Regions from separate parts of the Niveispirillum sp. BGYR6 genome, predicted to be linked through region 3. Evidence: riboswitches for the same ligand, from Rfam matches in the RefSeq annotation. Region 3 holds a riboswitch; each other region holds the start of a gene.
The links. Region 3 has a riboswitch for cobalamin ahead of PCJ49_RS14350 (TonB-dependent receptor). Riboswitches for the same ligand answer to the same signal wherever they lie in the genome.
Positions count from the first base shown of each region.

Region 1: another riboswitch for cobalamin. It lies ahead of PCJ49_RS07645 (TonB-dependent receptor); the one in region 3 lies ahead of PCJ49_RS14350 (TonB-dependent receptor).
Region 2: another riboswitch for cobalamin. It lies ahead of PCJ49_RS01305 (HupE/UreJ family protein); the one in region 3 lies ahead of PCJ49_RS14350 (TonB-dependent receptor).

Region 1 covers NZ_JANLNL010000002.1:779,778-784,983, reverse strand. Annotated here, with positions in the region: gene PCJ49_RS07645 (TonB-dependent receptor) at 1-1,155, opposite strand, end outside; cobalamin riboswitch at 1,481-1,736, opposite strand; gene PCJ49_RS07640 (glycosyltransferase family 1 protein) at 1,808-2,836, opposite strand; gene PCJ49_RS07635 (UDP-2,3-diacylglucosamine diphosphatase) at 2,833-3,618, opposite strand; gene PCJ49_RS07630 (YegS/Rv2252/BmrU family lipid kinase) at 3,882-4,784, shown strand; gene PCJ49_RS07625 (hypothetical protein) at 4,800-5,120, opposite strand.
Region 2 covers NZ_JANLNL010000001.1:305,029-310,234, reverse strand. Annotated here, with positions in the region: gene PCJ49_RS01315 (ABC transporter permease) at 1-433, opposite strand, end outside; gene PCJ49_RS01310 (ATP-binding cassette domain-containing protein) at 430-1,092, opposite strand; gene PCJ49_RS01305 (HupE/UreJ family protein) at 1,388-2,005, opposite strand; cobalamin riboswitch at 2,041-2,263, opposite strand; cobalamin riboswitch at 2,309-2,554, shown strand; gene PCJ49_RS01300 (DUF1636 domain-containing protein) at 2,671-3,087, shown strand; gene cobW (cobalamin biosynthesis protein CobW) at 3,100-4,134, shown strand; gene cobN (cobaltochelatase subunit CobN) at 4,141-5,206, shown strand, end outside.
Region 3 covers NZ_JANLNL010000006.1:75,513-80,718, reverse strand. Annotated here, with positions in the region: gene PCJ49_RS14350 (TonB-dependent receptor) at 1-1,704, opposite strand, end outside; cobalamin riboswitch at 1,877-2,078, opposite strand; gene PCJ49_RS14345 (methyl-accepting chemotaxis protein) at 2,285-4,363, shown strand; gene PCJ49_RS14340 (DNA repair exonuclease) at 4,439-5,206, shown strand, end outside.

The DNA.
Region 1 (5,206 bases), on a different contig from region 3:
GAGATCATCATTGCTGCGGATTTGCAGGATGCCGGCATGAACCTGTTCGGTTTTGCCAGCGATCAGCAGTACATCATCGCGGCCATGGAAATTCTGGAAATCATAGCCCAGCAGGTAATCCACGCCGCGATGCAGGGCCAGTTTCAGCACCCCGTTCACCCCGTAATCCCGATAGCCCCAATAGGTGCCGGGCGGGTTGATCACCACTGGCGGGCCGCCGGTCAGGCTGTTCTGGATATTGGCGTATTTCGTATCCCAATCATGGAAATAGCCTTTCAGGAAGAACTGGGCGATGCCGGTCGGCGTGTAATCCAGCCGCAGGCTGGCAATCTCCTCGTCCCGGTCATTGTAATTCAGCAAGGTGCGGGCCGGGGTGGCGAAATCCACCTTGGCGTCGGTATGCTGATAGGACAGTTCCAGCGACAGGTCTTCGGCCAGTTCCGTGCCATATTTCAGCCCGGCGGAGCGGACATCAAAGCCGCGGTCGCGCTGGGTGGCGCTGGGCTGCATCACCGTATAGGGGCGATAGCCCTCCGCCTTTTCCTTGGTGGCGTAAAGCACCAGCTTATGCGCATCAATGCGGCCCCGGACATAGCCATCCAGATGATAGGTGCCGCGCGTGTCAAAGCCGATATTGGCCTGCCCGTCCGGCGTGTCGCTGAAGCCGCGCGTCACCACATTGATGGCGCCGGCGGCGGCCTGGGTGCCGAAGAACAGGCTTTGCCCGCCCTTCAGCACCTCGATCCGTTCCACCATGCTGGCCGGCAGCGTGTCGGCCGGCGTGGTGGTGCCGTAAAGCCGGTTATTGATGCGCACCCCATCCACCAGCCACAGCACATCCTGGGTGCGCGACCCCTGCAGCGAGATATCGAGATAGGAGAAGGGGCCGGAATGCGGCATCAGGTAAAGGCCGGGGGTCAGCATCTGCAGGGCCTGGGAAACATCGCGGAAGCCCCCTTCCTTGATCTGCCGTTCGCCGATGATTTCAAGATCACTGCCATAGGCGGCCAGTTCCTGGGGCAGCGTTTCCTCCAGCGAACGGCCGGTGACGATGATTTCCTCGGTCGGCGCCATCTCCACGGTGGCAGCGGCGGGCAGGGTGGTGAGACCGGCCAGGGCCATCAGGGCCAGCCGGGATACCTGGTTATTTGTCATTGGTTCCCCACAATGCATGAGCGCGATCATTCAGTTGCCGTAACATTCGCTCCCGTCCGCGGGAGTTAATTACTGTTCCGAAACTGTTACAGATCGCGTTCCCGGCACTGTTTCGCCGCGCGGGTCCAAGCCCCGACGACAGCCCCGTCTGGCGACACTGCAACAGGGCAGGGGGCATCTCGCCGGCAGGCGAACAGGCGCGCGCCAGCGGTCGGACGCGCCTGTTGCCAGGCACCCGTCGGCACGTTCCGATGCGGCCCCCGCCGCTCGGTCGTCGCTCAAGACGAGAGTGAACCCGTGCCCCGGCCAACCCCTGAGCCAAAGCAGAGAGCGACACAGCGCCGGTCGGTCTCCTGGCTCGCGGGTCATCGCCTGACAGACACCTTCCCAGGCATGGCCCCTTTCAGGGGGTGCCCAGTGGCTGCGGGGTTGCGGCCCCGCCCGTCTGTCACGCTCGCCGCTTACAGTTACAGGGATAGCCGCAGATTTGGGTCAGATGACCCGCACTGTGTTCCCGGTACCGGCGTGTTGATGGTTGGTGGCATGAAAGGTTAAGCGCCACCGGCTTTAGGCATAACCGAATCAAAACGGGCCGGCAACGGCAGATTATGCCGCGCCGGCCCGTGATGGCGTGAGCCAAGGCGGATCGCGATCAAGCCGCCTGATCGGCCAAGCCTTCCGGCGTGAAGGGGCGCAGGTTGGCCAGGAACTGGCGGGCACAGGCCTGCCAGGAGAAGGTCAGCGCATGGTCGCGACACAGCGCGGGATCAATTTCCAGCGCCTTCAGGCAGGCGCGGCGCAGATCCGTATCCAGCACACCGGCCGGATGGCTGCCGATCACATCCAGCGGGCCGGGCACGGGGAAGGCCGCCACCGGCAGGCCGCTGGCCAGCGCCTCCAGCAGCACCAGCCCGAACGTGTCGGTGCGCGAGGGGAAGACGAAGGCATCGGCGGCGGCATAATGCCGGGCCAGCTCCTCACCATGCTTGGCGCCGACAAAGATGACGCCGGGATATTTGGCCTGCAGCTCCGCCCGCTGCGGCCCGTCGCCCACCACCACCTTGGAACCGGGCAGGTCCAGCGACAGGAACGCCTCAATATTCTTTTCCACCGCCACCCGGCCGACCGAGATGAAGACGGGGCGGGGCAGATGGTCGAACAGGCTCTTGTCGCGCGGGCGGAACAGCTCGGTATCCACCCCGCGCGACCATCGGCGAATATTGGTGAAGCCGCGCTGCACCAGATCAGCCTCAATGCTGGCGGTGGCCACCATCACCGAATGGGCTGGCGAATGGAACCGCCGCACAAAGGCATAGGAAAGGCGCAGCGGCACTGGCGCGCGATCCCGCACATATTCCGGGAAACGGGTGTGATAGGCGGTGGTAAAGGGCAGGCCGCGTTTCAGGCAGTAACGCCGGGCGGCGAAGCCCAGCGGCCCTTCGGTGGCGATATGGATGGCGTCGGGCTGGGCCGCCTCAATCATCTGCCGCACCCGCCGGCCGGGGGCCAGGGCGAGGCGGATTTCCGGATATGTCGGCATGGGGATGGTGCGGAACCGGTCGGGGGAGATCACCTCCACCCGATGGCCCAGCCGTTCCAGTTCGGCCCGCGTCGTCGTCAGGGTGCGCACGACGCCGTTGACCTGCGGATGCCAGGCATCCGTGACGATCAACAGCTTCACGCTGCCGCCTTCATCGCCGTGCGGGAGGCGACAATATCCGCCCAGCGCAGGATTTCCAGCCGCCCGTCCATGTGTTCCACCAGTGCGGTACATGATTCGACCCAGTCCCCATCATTCACATAGAGAACACCGTCCATGTCGCGCATTTCGGCATGGTGGATATGGCCGCAGATGACGCCATCCACCTGCCGCCGCCGCGCTTCGTCGGTCAGCGCGGTTTCGTAATCGCCAATGAATTCGACGGCCTTTTTGGTCTTGTGCTTCAGATAGGCTGACAGCGACCAGTAGGGGAAACCCAGCTTGCGGCGAACCTTGTTCACTGCCGTGTTCAGCCACAGCAGGAAGGTGTAGGCACTGTCGCCGACAAAGGCCAACCACTTGGCATAGCGCACCACGGCGTCGAACTGGTCGCCATGGATCACCAGATAGCGCTTGCCGTCGGCGGCCTCGTGGATGGTGTCTTCCAGGATGGTGACGCCGCCGAACTGCAGCCCGACAAATTCCCGGAAAGCCTCATCATGGTTGCCGGGCACCAGGATCACCTGGGTGCCCTTGCGGGCGCGGCGCAGCACCTTCTGCACCACGTCATTATGCGCCTGTGGCCAGTACCAGCTTTTCTTCAGCCGCCAGCCATCGACGATATCGCCGACCAGATAGAGACGATCCGACTCGGTATGTTTCAGGAAATCCAGCAGCATTTCCGCCTGGCACCCGCGGGTGCCCAGGTGAATGTCGGAAAGCCAGATCGTCCGGTAACGCTTGACGTCTTCGTCGCCCAGCATGACTGCCCCCATGGCCGGTCAACCCCAATCCCCCACCCCGATAAACCGTCTCATCCACATATTGTTATTGTCATGGCTTAAGACTATCTATCGACAGCTTGCTGGTTCTATATCGGCACTCCGGGCGATTGACCACCATATGAGCGGTGAAGAACCTCATGTTATTCAAATCTTCTTCGGACAGTCATGATGAATACATGATCCATTCATCCGATCGTCATAATGGGGCGGCTTTGCCTGTTTCTGCGCCAGGACGTCGATTGTTGGTCATCTTCAATCCCACGGCGGGGCGACGGCGGCCGGGCTATCTGGACCGTGCCCTGGCCGCTGCGCGGGGGGCGGGGGCGGGAATCGAGCTGTCGGCGACGACGGCCGCCGGCGATGCGGAGCGCATGGCGGCGGCGGCCGTGCGCTCCGGTGGTTTTGACGTCATTGTGGCGGCGGGTGGTGATGGCACCATCAACGAGGTGATCAACGGTATGGTTGGGGCGGCGCTGGTGGCCGGACTGTCCTTACCGGCCCTGGGGATTGTGCCGCTGGGCACGGCCAATGTGCTGGCGCATGAACTGGGCATGGCGGCCGAGGCGGGGATGGTGGGGCGCTGGCTGGCCACCGCGTCGGCCCGGCCCATCCGGTTGGGCCGGGCCAATGGCCGGCTGTTCGTGCAGATGGCCGGGGTGGGCATGGATGCGCGTGTGGTGGCCGGTATCGATCCGGTGGTGAAGCGCCGGCTGGGCAAGGGCGCCTATGCGCTGGGCTCCCTGCGGGAGATCATGGCCGGCCCCCGCTGTGATTATCGGGTGCGGGCCACCGGCCCGGATGGGGCGGTGACGGCCCTGGAAGGGGCCAGCGCCATCATCTGCAACGGGCATTATTATGGCGGCACCTTCGTGCTGGCCCCAGACGCACGGCTGGATGCCACCAGTTTTCAACTGGTGCTGTTCCAGCGGCCGGGGCGGCTGGCGGCTTTGTCCTATGCGTCTGCCATGGTACTGGGGCTGATCCCGAAGCGTCGGGATGTCAGCATCCTGCCTGTTACCGCCGTGGAGATCGACGGGCCGGCGGGGGAGCCGGTGCAGGGTGATGGCGATGTCATCGCCCGGCTGCCCCTGCGGATTGAACGCTTGCCGATTCCCTTGAACGTGCTGTCACCGGACACAGTATAAAGTGGGGCAAGGCAGTTAACTGGCGGCGGCGTCGCGGCGGCGCGGCTGGTCCCAGACGGCCAGACATTCCTCGGCCGTTGCCCCAACCCCGATCGGGTGCCAGCCGCGCCGATCATTGAAGCTCAGGCGGTAGGTACCGCTGCGATCCCGTTCAAACTTGAAGACTGGCCGTTCGGCATCGGGAAAGCTGACAAGGAAACTGTCATTGTCGCGGCTGCTGACCCGGCGGTGCGGCTGCCACAATCCCCGGCGCACCTTGTCCTCGGCCAACCGGGACCAGCAGGCAACATCATCGGGGGTGAAACGGGTAACCGGGAAGGGGATGACGAGACACATGGCCGGGCACCTTGGACGAAGGAATGAGGGCGGCCATAATCTGGCCTTTGTTCTGTCCAAACTGGCGCGCAACCGGTTAACGGGAA
Region 2 (5,206 bases), on a different contig from region 3:
CCGTGGCCCCCAGCACGGCTTCCATCGGCTGGGCGAAGAGCTGACCCTGGGCCAGCTTGCCGCCATAATGGTCGATATAGGCGGGTTCCGTGCCGACGATGCGATAGCCCTGGTAATTATCGCCCAGCGCCACCGGCACCACTTCGCGCACCAGCCGGTTGGCACGCAGGGTGTCCAGCGCCGACAGCGGCACATTGCCCGTCGGCGTATCGATATGCAGCAGGGCGGACATCACCAGTTGCAGCGGGCTGCCCTTGGCCCCCACCACCATGTCGAAACCGGCGACATCGCGGGCCAACCGATCCTCGATCCGCCGGTCCAGCATCAACAGAAAGCTGATGGTGGCCACACCCAGGGCCAGCAGCAGCAGGTTCAACAGGCTGGTCAGCGCCCGCTGGCGCAGATAGGCCAGGCTGAGGGTGAGCATGTTCATGCTGCCATCCCTTCCGGCTTGGTCAGGCGCAGGGCCACCGGCACCCGCACCGTCAACCGCTGGTCATGCGTGGCGATCAGCAGGGTGGCACCGCTCAGATCGGCCTGCTGCAACAGCAGGTCCAGGGCGGCGGCGCAATTCTCATCATCCAGCGCGCTGGTCGGCTCGTCCGCCAGCAGCAGGGCCGGGCGGTTTACCAGGGCGCGGGCCACCGCCACCCGCTGGCGTTCCCCCTGCGACAGGTCGGACGGGCGGGCCTTGGCCCGGTCCCCCAGCCCGACGCGGGAGAGCAGTTCCTTGATCACCGCCTCATCCACCGCATGACCGGCCAGCGTCTGGGCCAGCCGCAGATTGTCGGCGATGGTCACCGCCTCGATCAAATGAAGTTGCTGGAAAACGATGCCGATATGCTGGGCCCGTAACCGATCCAGCCCCGCGGGGCCCAACTGGCGCATATCCTGGCCCAGCAGCTTGAAACTGCCCGCCATCACCGGCAACAGCCCCGCCAGCAGGTTCAGCAGCGTGGTCTTGCCGCTGCCGCTGGGGCCCAGCAGCAGACCATGCTGCCCCTTGGCCAGATGCAGCGCCGGAACAGACAGGATATCCCGCCCGCCAATGGAATGGCGCAGATTGTCAATTTCGATCAGGGCATCGGCCATGGCCACCGCTCTCCCGCCTTGCCGTGGGTAAACTCGCTTCGATTTATACATTATAACATAACAAAACAATGCGACAGAAAAGGCCGGGCGCTATGGGAGCGGCCCGGCCTTGAGTGACATATCCGTTCACCCCTTCCCCGTCATCCCGGCGCAAGCCGGGACCCAGGGGCAACGCGCCCCACCTTTCAGCCGGATCAATCAACAGGCGTTGACGTCGATCTTGTGGCCCTAGGTCCCGGCTTTCGCCGGGATGACGGGGAGGAAGCGCTGACACACAAAATACTGGAACAGTTTTTCAAACCTGCGTCGCCAGCACCGCCAGCCCGACCAGGGCCACCAAACCGCCCGCCAAACGCGGGAACAGGCCGGCGATCCAGGCGCGGTTGCGCAGGGCCAGCGCCGCCCCCACGGCAATGAGGGACTGAATCACCGCGAGACCCAGCAGATATGACGCAATCGGCGTCGCCTCCGCACCATAGATCGACTCGCCATAGGCATAGCCATGGAACAGGCCGGCAAAGGCGAACAAGGCGGCCCAGAATGCGACCGGCAGCTTGCGCCCGCTGGCAATCACACTGCCGGCCGTCAGCACCGACAGCGCCACCAGCAGTTCGGATGCCGGCAGGTTGACACCCGCCACATGCAGCCCCACGCCAATGCAGGAGATCGCAACGAACAGCACCGGCAGCAGCAGCGGCAGGCCGGCGGCGGCCACGGCCAGACCGGCGGCCAGGGTGAAGGCCAGATGGTCCAGCCCGATCACCGGATGGCCCAGGCCGGACAGCAGCCCCTGCATGAAGGTGGCCGGCAGCTTGCCATCCATCATGTGATGGGCATGGGCCGGCAGCGTGGCGATCAGGCTGGCCGCCAGGGCGGCACCGCAGCCAGCGGTGCAGCGGAATTGAAACGACATACTTCCTCCTCTTACGTCCTCCCTCCGAGGACGGTTGCGGCTATGGTTCCAGCGGCAGGTCTCCTGGCTTGCGGCTGATGGCGCGTCAGGTCCGCCTTCCCGGTTTTCAAGCATGAAAACCAGTGGCCTGAATGGACCGAACGCTCGCCGCACACAGTTGCGGGGGCAGCCGCGGCTTGTAACCGGATGGGGTCCGGCCGACCGCGTTCCCTTTTCATGCCGGTATTGAATCCGGCAACCGTTGGAATGCGCCGCCACTATGGGGCCAAGCCGGGATGATTGACAAGCGCCTCTGCCATCCGGTCTATTGCCAATTGCGCCGGTCGTCGGCCGGGCCTGTGCAACCCGGTCGGCGTTAAAAGGGAACACGGACCTGATGTTTTGCCCAATCCGATAAGCGGGACGGGCACATCGGCGACCGTGGCTGCCCCCGCAACTGTGTGTGGCGAGCCTGTTTCATCCAGGCCACTGGTTCTTTACCGGAACCGGGAAGGCGGAACAGGTGATGACCCATGAGCCAGGAGACCTGCCGCGCGTCAGGGACGGTTTCGGGCGGGGTGCCCCGGTGCCGGTCGGCCAGCTTTCTGCCTGCGCCGATGGAGCCGCCTTGATCGCGGTGCTTCCCTGTCCGGCATCCCTGGAAAGAACGGCCGGATACGGGGAAGATGACCGACCAGATGATGATTGCAGCAGATGCCGGGCCGGTTCGGCCCGTGGTGTCCGTCTGCCGTTCCTGCCGGGGGCCTGATGCGCCGCCGGACTTGGCCCCCGACCAACGACCGGGGGCCGTGCTGGCGCGCGGCCTGTGCGACAGCCAGCCCAATGACGTGGCGGTGCAGGTGGTGGATTGCCTGGGCAACTGCAACCGTGGCCCGTCGGCCGCGCTGCAATGTGCCGGGCGCTGGCAATATCTGTTCGGGGAGATTGACCCGGCCAGCGGCCCCGCCGACCTGCTGGCCGCCGCCCGGCTGCTGGCGGAATCGCAGGATGGGTTGCTGCCCTGGCGCACCCGTCCGCCCGCCCTGAAAAAGGGGCTGATCGCCCGCCTGCCCGCCTTCCCCGCCCCCATCGCTGCCGGTTGAAAGTCCAAAACCATGAGCAATCTCAACAAGGTGCCCTGCACCATCATCACCGGCTTTCTGGGTGCCGGCAAAACCACCCTGGTGCGCCACCTGCTGGGCAATGCCGGCGGGCGGCGGCTGGCGGTGATCGTCAATGAATTCGGCGATGTCGGCGTGGATGGTGCGCTGTTGAAGGGCTGTGGGGATGAGACCTGCCCGGATGAAAATATCGTCGAACTGGCCAATGGCTGCCTGTGCTGCACCGTGGCCGATGATTTTGCGCCCACGCTGGATGTGCTGCTGTCCCGCCAGCCGGCGGTCGAGCATATCCTGATTGAAACCAGCGGTCTGGCCCTGCCCAAACCGCTGGTGCAGGCCTTCAACTGGCCGGCGATCAAGGGCAGGGTGACGGTGGATGCCGTGGTGGCCGTGGTGGATGGTGCTGCCCTGGCCGATGGTCAGGTGGCCGGCGATCTGGCCGCCCTGGAAAGCCAGCGCGCCGCCGACCCGGCGCTGGACCATGACAACCCGCTGGAAGAGGTGTTTGGCGACCAGATTGCCTGTGCCGATCTGGTGGTGCTGACCAAGGATGATTTGCTGGACGCGGCGGGCCAGGCCCGCGCCCGTGCCGCCGTGGAACGCGCCCTGCCGCGCGGTGTCGGCATCATCCCTGCCGTGGAAGGAAGGGTTTCGCCTGACCTGCTGCTGGGCCTGGGGCTGGCGACGGAGCAGGATATCGAAAACCGCCGCACCCATCATGACGCGGAAGAAGACCATGATCATGATGATTTCGACAGCGTGGTCGTGCCCGTGCCGCCGCTGGCCGATGCCGCCGCTCTGACCGCCCGGATTGAGGCGCTGGCCCGTGACCATGGCATTCTGCGGGTGAAGGGCCATGTCGCCGTGGCCGGCAAGCCGATGCGGCTGGCCGTGCAGGCGGTGGGGGGCCGGGTGAACCAATATTATGACCGGCTGTGGGAGAAGTTTGAGGAACGGCAGGGCAAACTGGTCGCCATCGGGCTGCACGGGTTTGACCGCGCTGCCGTGGCCGCCCTTCTGGCCGGCTGATCCACCATGCATCTTCTGGCCACCAGCAGCGCCCTTCTGGATGAGCAATCGGCAGCCGTCGATATTGCCCAGCCGGTGGCCGACGTGCTGGTGGCCAGTTTTTCCGACAGCGACCTGCAATCACTGGGGGCGGCCCATGCCGCCGCTAGTGTGGGCTGGGGCCTGGGGCTGGTCAATCTGCGCGTGCTGGCGCACCCGATGTCAGTGGATTTGTGGCTGGACCGCACGGCCCGCCATGCCAAACTGATCGTGGTGCGGGTGCTGGGCGGGCTGGACTGGTGGCGCTATGGTGCTGAAAGTCTGGCCCAGCGCTGCCAGCGCCATGGCATCCAACTGGCCCTGCTGCCGGGGGAGGATCGGGACGATCCACGGCTGGCGGACCTGTCCACCCTGCCCGGCCCCGCTTTGTCCCGCCTGCTGGCCCTGTTCCGCGCCGGTGGCATGGCCAATGCCGACGGGTTGGTGCGGGGGATGGGCAGCCTGCTGGATGGCGGGAAGGATATTCCCGCTGCCGTGGCCGCCCCGCTGGTTGCCCCCTATGCCATGGCCGGCGACGGGTCGGCGGGGCGGGTGGTGGTATTGCTCTACCGCTCCCAGGTGCTGGCTGGGGATACCGCCCCGGCGGATATGCTGATCGAAAGGCTGGCGGGGGCGGGGGTGGCGGTCCATGCCTTCCACCTGCCAGGGCTGAAGGTGCCGGGGGTGGCCGACGCCCTGGCCGCCCACAACATTGGCCCGGTCGATCTGGTATTGACGCTGACGGCGTTTGGCGGTGGCGGCGACCTGCCCTTTGGCGATGCGCCCTTGTTACATCTGGTCAATGCCACCACCCTGCGTGATGCCTGGGCGGCATCGGATCGGGGCCTGGGCGCATCGGACCTTGCCATGCATGTGGTGCTGCCGGAAATTGATGGCCGGGTGCTAAGCGGGGCGATTGCCTTCAAACAGGCCGATGATGCCACCGCCGTGGCGCTCTCCCGCCCGGAACCGGCCTTGCTGGATCAGGTGGTGGAACGGGTGCTGGCCCGGCTGCGCCTGCGCCACACCCCGGCAGTTCAGCGCCGTCTGGTGA
Region 3 (5,206 bases):
GGTGGAACTGTCCAGCGTGGCGCTGCGGGCGGATGCCGTATCCAGCTGTTTGCCGGTATAGCGCAGGGCCGTGCCCAGCATCAGCGCATCGGTGACGTTCCAGTCAATGCTGGCATTGACGGTATGGTGCGGCCGGCGCGGCAGATCCCGACCGGTCACCCGGTCGGTGGCATCCAGATAGGTATAGTTGGCGGACAGCAGCAGGCTTTCCACCGGACGGGCCTGGAAGGTCAGTTCCACCCCTTGCGTCCGTGCCTTGGCGACATTCACATAGGCCGAGGTAAAGCCGATGAGATTGTCATACAGGTTGCGGAACAGGCTGGCCCCTAGCGTCACCTTGCCATCCAGCAAGGGCTGTTCAATGCCGGCATCCATGCCCTTGGCTTCCTCCGGCCGCAGCTTGGCATTGCCATAGCTGGGCTCGTAAAGCTGATAGAGCGTCGGTGCCTTGTGGGCCGTGCCATAAGACGCGCGCAGGATGGTGCCGCTCTGCGGTACCTGATAGGCGCCGGTCAGCCGGTAGGTTGCCTTGGAGCCAAAGGCGTCGTGATCATCCACCCGGCCGCCGGCGGTGACGGTCAGGTTATCCAGCAGTTCGGCCTGATATTGCAGGAAGGCCGATTTGGTGGTCACCTTGTCATCGATGCCGGGTTCCAGACCGAAGGCGGTGGTATTGGTGGTCTTGGCGGTTTCGCTATCCACCGACAGGCCGAAGGTGGCGACATCGCGGCCCAGATGCAGGTTGCCCTGGTAATCCAGCGCCTCCCGCCGGCTGTCGAAGGTGGATTTCATGTACCAGCCCGTCGGCTCGTCGAAATCACGCTGGGTGCTGGCGATGGAGGCGGCAAAATTGTTGGTGAAGCGGCCATCCAACAGGGAGAGGTCGGCGGCAGCGCGGCCCTGCCACATTTCCTTTTCCTGGGAGGCGGCACCATCGGCGCCGAACGGATCGTAATCGCTATCCAGCCAGGACCAGCCGCCGCTGACATCGAAGCGCAGCACCTCATTGGCCTGCACCGCCAGCTTGCCGCTGACGGCGCGGGCATCGCTGCCATCCTTCTCCGGCCCGATAAAGGTGCGCGAGAAGCCATCGGTATGCAGGTTGGAGGCGTTCAGCGCATAGGAAGTGCCGTTGCTGGCCCCGCTGATCCCTGCCTGCTGGCGGAAGGTGCCATAGGAACCGGCCTCCGCCAGCGCCGTGACGCGGGGGGCACCACTGCCCTGGCGGGTGATGATATTGATGACGCCGCCCATGGCGTCATTGCCATAAAGCGCGCTCTGCGGGCCTTTCAGCACCTCGATCTTCTCGATATCGCCGGTCAGCAGGCTGTTGAAATCGAATTCGTTGCCGGTGCTGGCAGCATCGTTCACCTCCACCCCGTCCACCAGCACCTTCACCATGCCGGATTCCGACCCGCGCAGCCGCACGGTGGAGGTGGCCCCAAAGCCGCCATTGCGGGAGATGGAGACGCCGGGCAGCCGCTTCAGCAGGTCCAGGGCCTGCACCTGCTGGCGGCGATCAATCTCCGCCCGGTCAATGACATCGACAGAAGCGCCGACGCGGGAAGCCTCTGTGGGCAGACGGTTGGCGCTGACGACCAGTTCCGCCAGCTCCGTGGTGGGGGCCGATTGAGCCGCCGCCGGCAGGGTGGCAAGACCAGCCAGCAACAGCGGGCCGAAAAGGGAAAGAGAGGGACGCGACATTTCTGGTTTCACTCCGCTTCGCAAAAACCTGGGTCCGGCGGAGCCTGAACCGGCGCGAAGCGGGGAACAGGAGCCTAAGCCCCGGAAAACCGCCCCAGCCGGCCCGTCAGGACCGCCGAAGCGCCAACGCGAAACGGAAAACCGTCCCACCGGGGCACCCCGCCCAATGGCCGCGCGACGCATTGCCGATGGCAGGTCTCCTGGCTTGCGGGTCGTCGCTTCCGCCCGGCCTTCCCAGTTTCCCAGTGGCCATGATGGGCATCGCTCGCCGCTTACAGTTGCGGGGGCAGCCGCGGCTCCAGGCTGTGACCAGCCCTTGCCCGCGTTCCCTTTTCACCCCCTGTTACGGGGGAACCATCGATAAGGCCGTCATACGCCGGTCATGCTTGGCAATCAAGCCACCGCACCGCCGCGCATGGCAAGGCGGCGACCGACGCATCCTATCCAAAAGATAAAACGCACACGTTGCATTGGGGCTGGTCTCTCCATGCAAAGACCGTCACAATCGGCTGACATATTGCAATGCGGAACAATCCAACACCCCGTTTCTCCCACCTTGTGCGCAGGAGACGAAATGGTGATGCTCACATTGCTCAAGTCATCCCTGAAAGCGCGCCTGGTCGTTTCAGGCATCGCTGTCTGCCTGTTGCTGGGGGCCAGCCTGATCGGTGTCACAGGATATTTGACCTACCAGGACACCAAACACCGGGTGGAAGAGACGGTACAGGAAAACAGCCAACAGTATGGGCTGATTGCCGCCGACATCATCAATCAAGCACTGCACAATGCCAATTTGATCAATGGCTTCGTGGAAGGGGCGCTGGATTCGGCCCGCCCGTCGCGGGAGATGTTGTCGGCCCAGGCCATGGGGATGGTGAATGCCAATCCGGGCATTGTCGGCGTCACAATCGCCTTTGAGCCCGACGGGCTGGATGGCAATGATGCCGGCCAGCTGGGCACACCGGGCGCCGATGCCAAGGGGCGCTTCGTGCCCTATTTCTTCCGCAAGAGCGGTGGGGGTGTGGGCATTGATGTGCTGGTGATGACGCTGGAGGCCGGGATCAAGGAATGGTACCTGGACCCGCTGGAACAGAACCGCACCCTGCTGACCGCCCCCTATATCTATCCGGTGGAAGGCAAGGATGTGCTGATGGTGACGGCCAGCGTGCCGATCCGGCGCCAGGGCAAGGCGGTGGGTATCACCACCACCGATCTGGCACTGACCGCCTTGCAAAAGCAGTTCGCCAGCTTTCGGCCGATGGGCGTGGGTGATGTGCGGCTGATCGCCCATAACAACCATTGGGTGGTGCATCCGGCGGCCGACAAGCTGAACGCCAAGGTGGAGACGCCGGGCCTCGCCCCGCTTCTGGCGGAAGCGGCCGGCAACGGCCGACCGGCCACGGCCCGGCTGACCCTGGACGGGGTGGACCGTATCGCGGTGGCCCTGCCCATCCGTTTTGCCGGTGCCGCCGAACAGTGGAGCGTGCTGGTGACGGTACCCACCGCCGTGGTGACCCAGGCGGTATGGGACAATGTGCTGCCGATGGTGTTGACCGGGCTGGTGCTGGTGGGATTGGCGGCGGCAGCCTTCGCCTGGCTGGGCCACGGACTGGCCACCCCTATCCTGAACCTGACCCAATCCATGGGCCGCATGGCCAAGGGTGATCTGGGATCAGAAATCCCCTGCCAGGGCAATGGTGACGAAATCGGCCAGATGGCCAAGGCATTGCGGGGTTTCCGGGATGGGTTGGCAGAGGCCGAGCGCCTGCGGGAAGCCGCCACCCGACGGGAAGAGGAAATGGCTGAACGTCAGCGCAGCGACCGGCTGGCCCTGGCCGACCAGTTCGAACGGGAGGTGGGCGCCCTGCTGCGACAGGTGAATGAAGCTGCCGGCCAGTTGGTCGACCAATCCAACCTGATGTCCAGCGATTGCAACGCCACCCAGCACAGTGCCGCGCTGGGGGCCGCCGCCGTGATGGAAGCCGCCTCCAACGTGCAGACGGTGGCGGCGGCGGCAGAAGAACTGCGCGCCTCCATCGCTGAAATCGGCAATCAGGTGCAGATGTCGGCCGGCGTGGCCGCGCGGGCCGCCGACGAAGCGGGTGCCGCCACCGAGACGGTGGACGCCCTGAACCAGAGCGCCGACCGCATCGGTGCCGTGGTCGGGCTGATTTCGGAAATTGCCAGCCAGACCAACCTGTTGGCGCTGAATGCTACCATTGAGGCGGCGCGCGCGGGAGAGGCCGGCAAGGGCTTTGCCGTGGTGGCGGCAGAGGTGAAGAATCTGGCGACCCAGACCGCCAAGGCGACGGAGGAAATCGCCGAACTGGTGGCCAATATCCGCAGCAGTTCCGGCGAAGCCGTGAAAGCCATCCAGGGCATTGCCGCCACCATCCGGTCGATTAATGAGACCTCCACCGCCATTGCCGGTGCCGTGGAGGAACAGACGGCGGCAACGCAGGAGATTGCGCGCAATGTGACGGAGGCATCACGCGGCACCGATGATGCCTCGCGCGCCATCCAGGGTATTGCCGACAGGGTGGTGCAGGTGACGGAGGCCGCGGCCATGGCGTTGAGCAGCGCCACCGATGTGCGTGGGCACGCCACCCAGGCGGATGGGGAAACCCACGGCTTCCTGCGCCGCATTCGGGAGGGGTGACGCCAAGCGGGACTGGACCGGGGGCCTGCTTGCCGTTAAGCAAGGGGGCCCCTTGTCCATCACCGGTTGGGTCCGATGCGCTTTCTTCACGCCGCTGATATCCATCTCGACAGTCCGCTGCTGGGCCTGGCCGGGCGCGCCGGGGCGCGGGCGGATGAGCTGGTGGGGGCGACAAGGCGGGCGCTGGTGCGGCTGGTGGATGCAGCATTGGCCGAACCGGTGGCCTTTCTGATCATCGCCGGCGATCTGTATGATGGCGATTGGCGCGATTTCATGACCGGCCTGTTCTTCGCCGGCCAGATGGCCCGGCTGGAACGGGCGAACATCCCCGTCATCATCCTGCGCGGCAACCATGATGCCGAAAGCCTGATGACCAAGCAGTTGAGCCTGCCCGGCAATGTGCGGGTATTCTCCGCCCGCAAGGCGGAAACCATCCGGCTGGATGATCTGCGCGTGGCCCTGCATGGCCGCAGCTTCCCCAGCCGGCATGTGACGGAGAATATCGCGCTCTCCTACCCGCCGCCGGTGGCGGGGTATCTGAATATCGGCGTGCTGCATACGGCCCTGGAAGGAAGGCCGCCGCACGCACCCTATGCCCCCTGCTCCATCGCGGACCTGATGGGCAAGGGCTATGATTACTGGGCGCTGGGCCATGTGCATGAACGGGCCGTGCTGGCGCAAGACCCCTGGATCATCTTCCCCGGCAATCTGCAGGGCCGCCACGCCAATGAAACCGGGCCGAAAGGGGCCACGCTGGTCAGCGTGGAGGAAGGCCGCATCGCCAAGGTGGAGGCGCTGGCCCTGGATCAGGTGCGTTGGGCAAAGCTGGTGGTGGATGCCAGC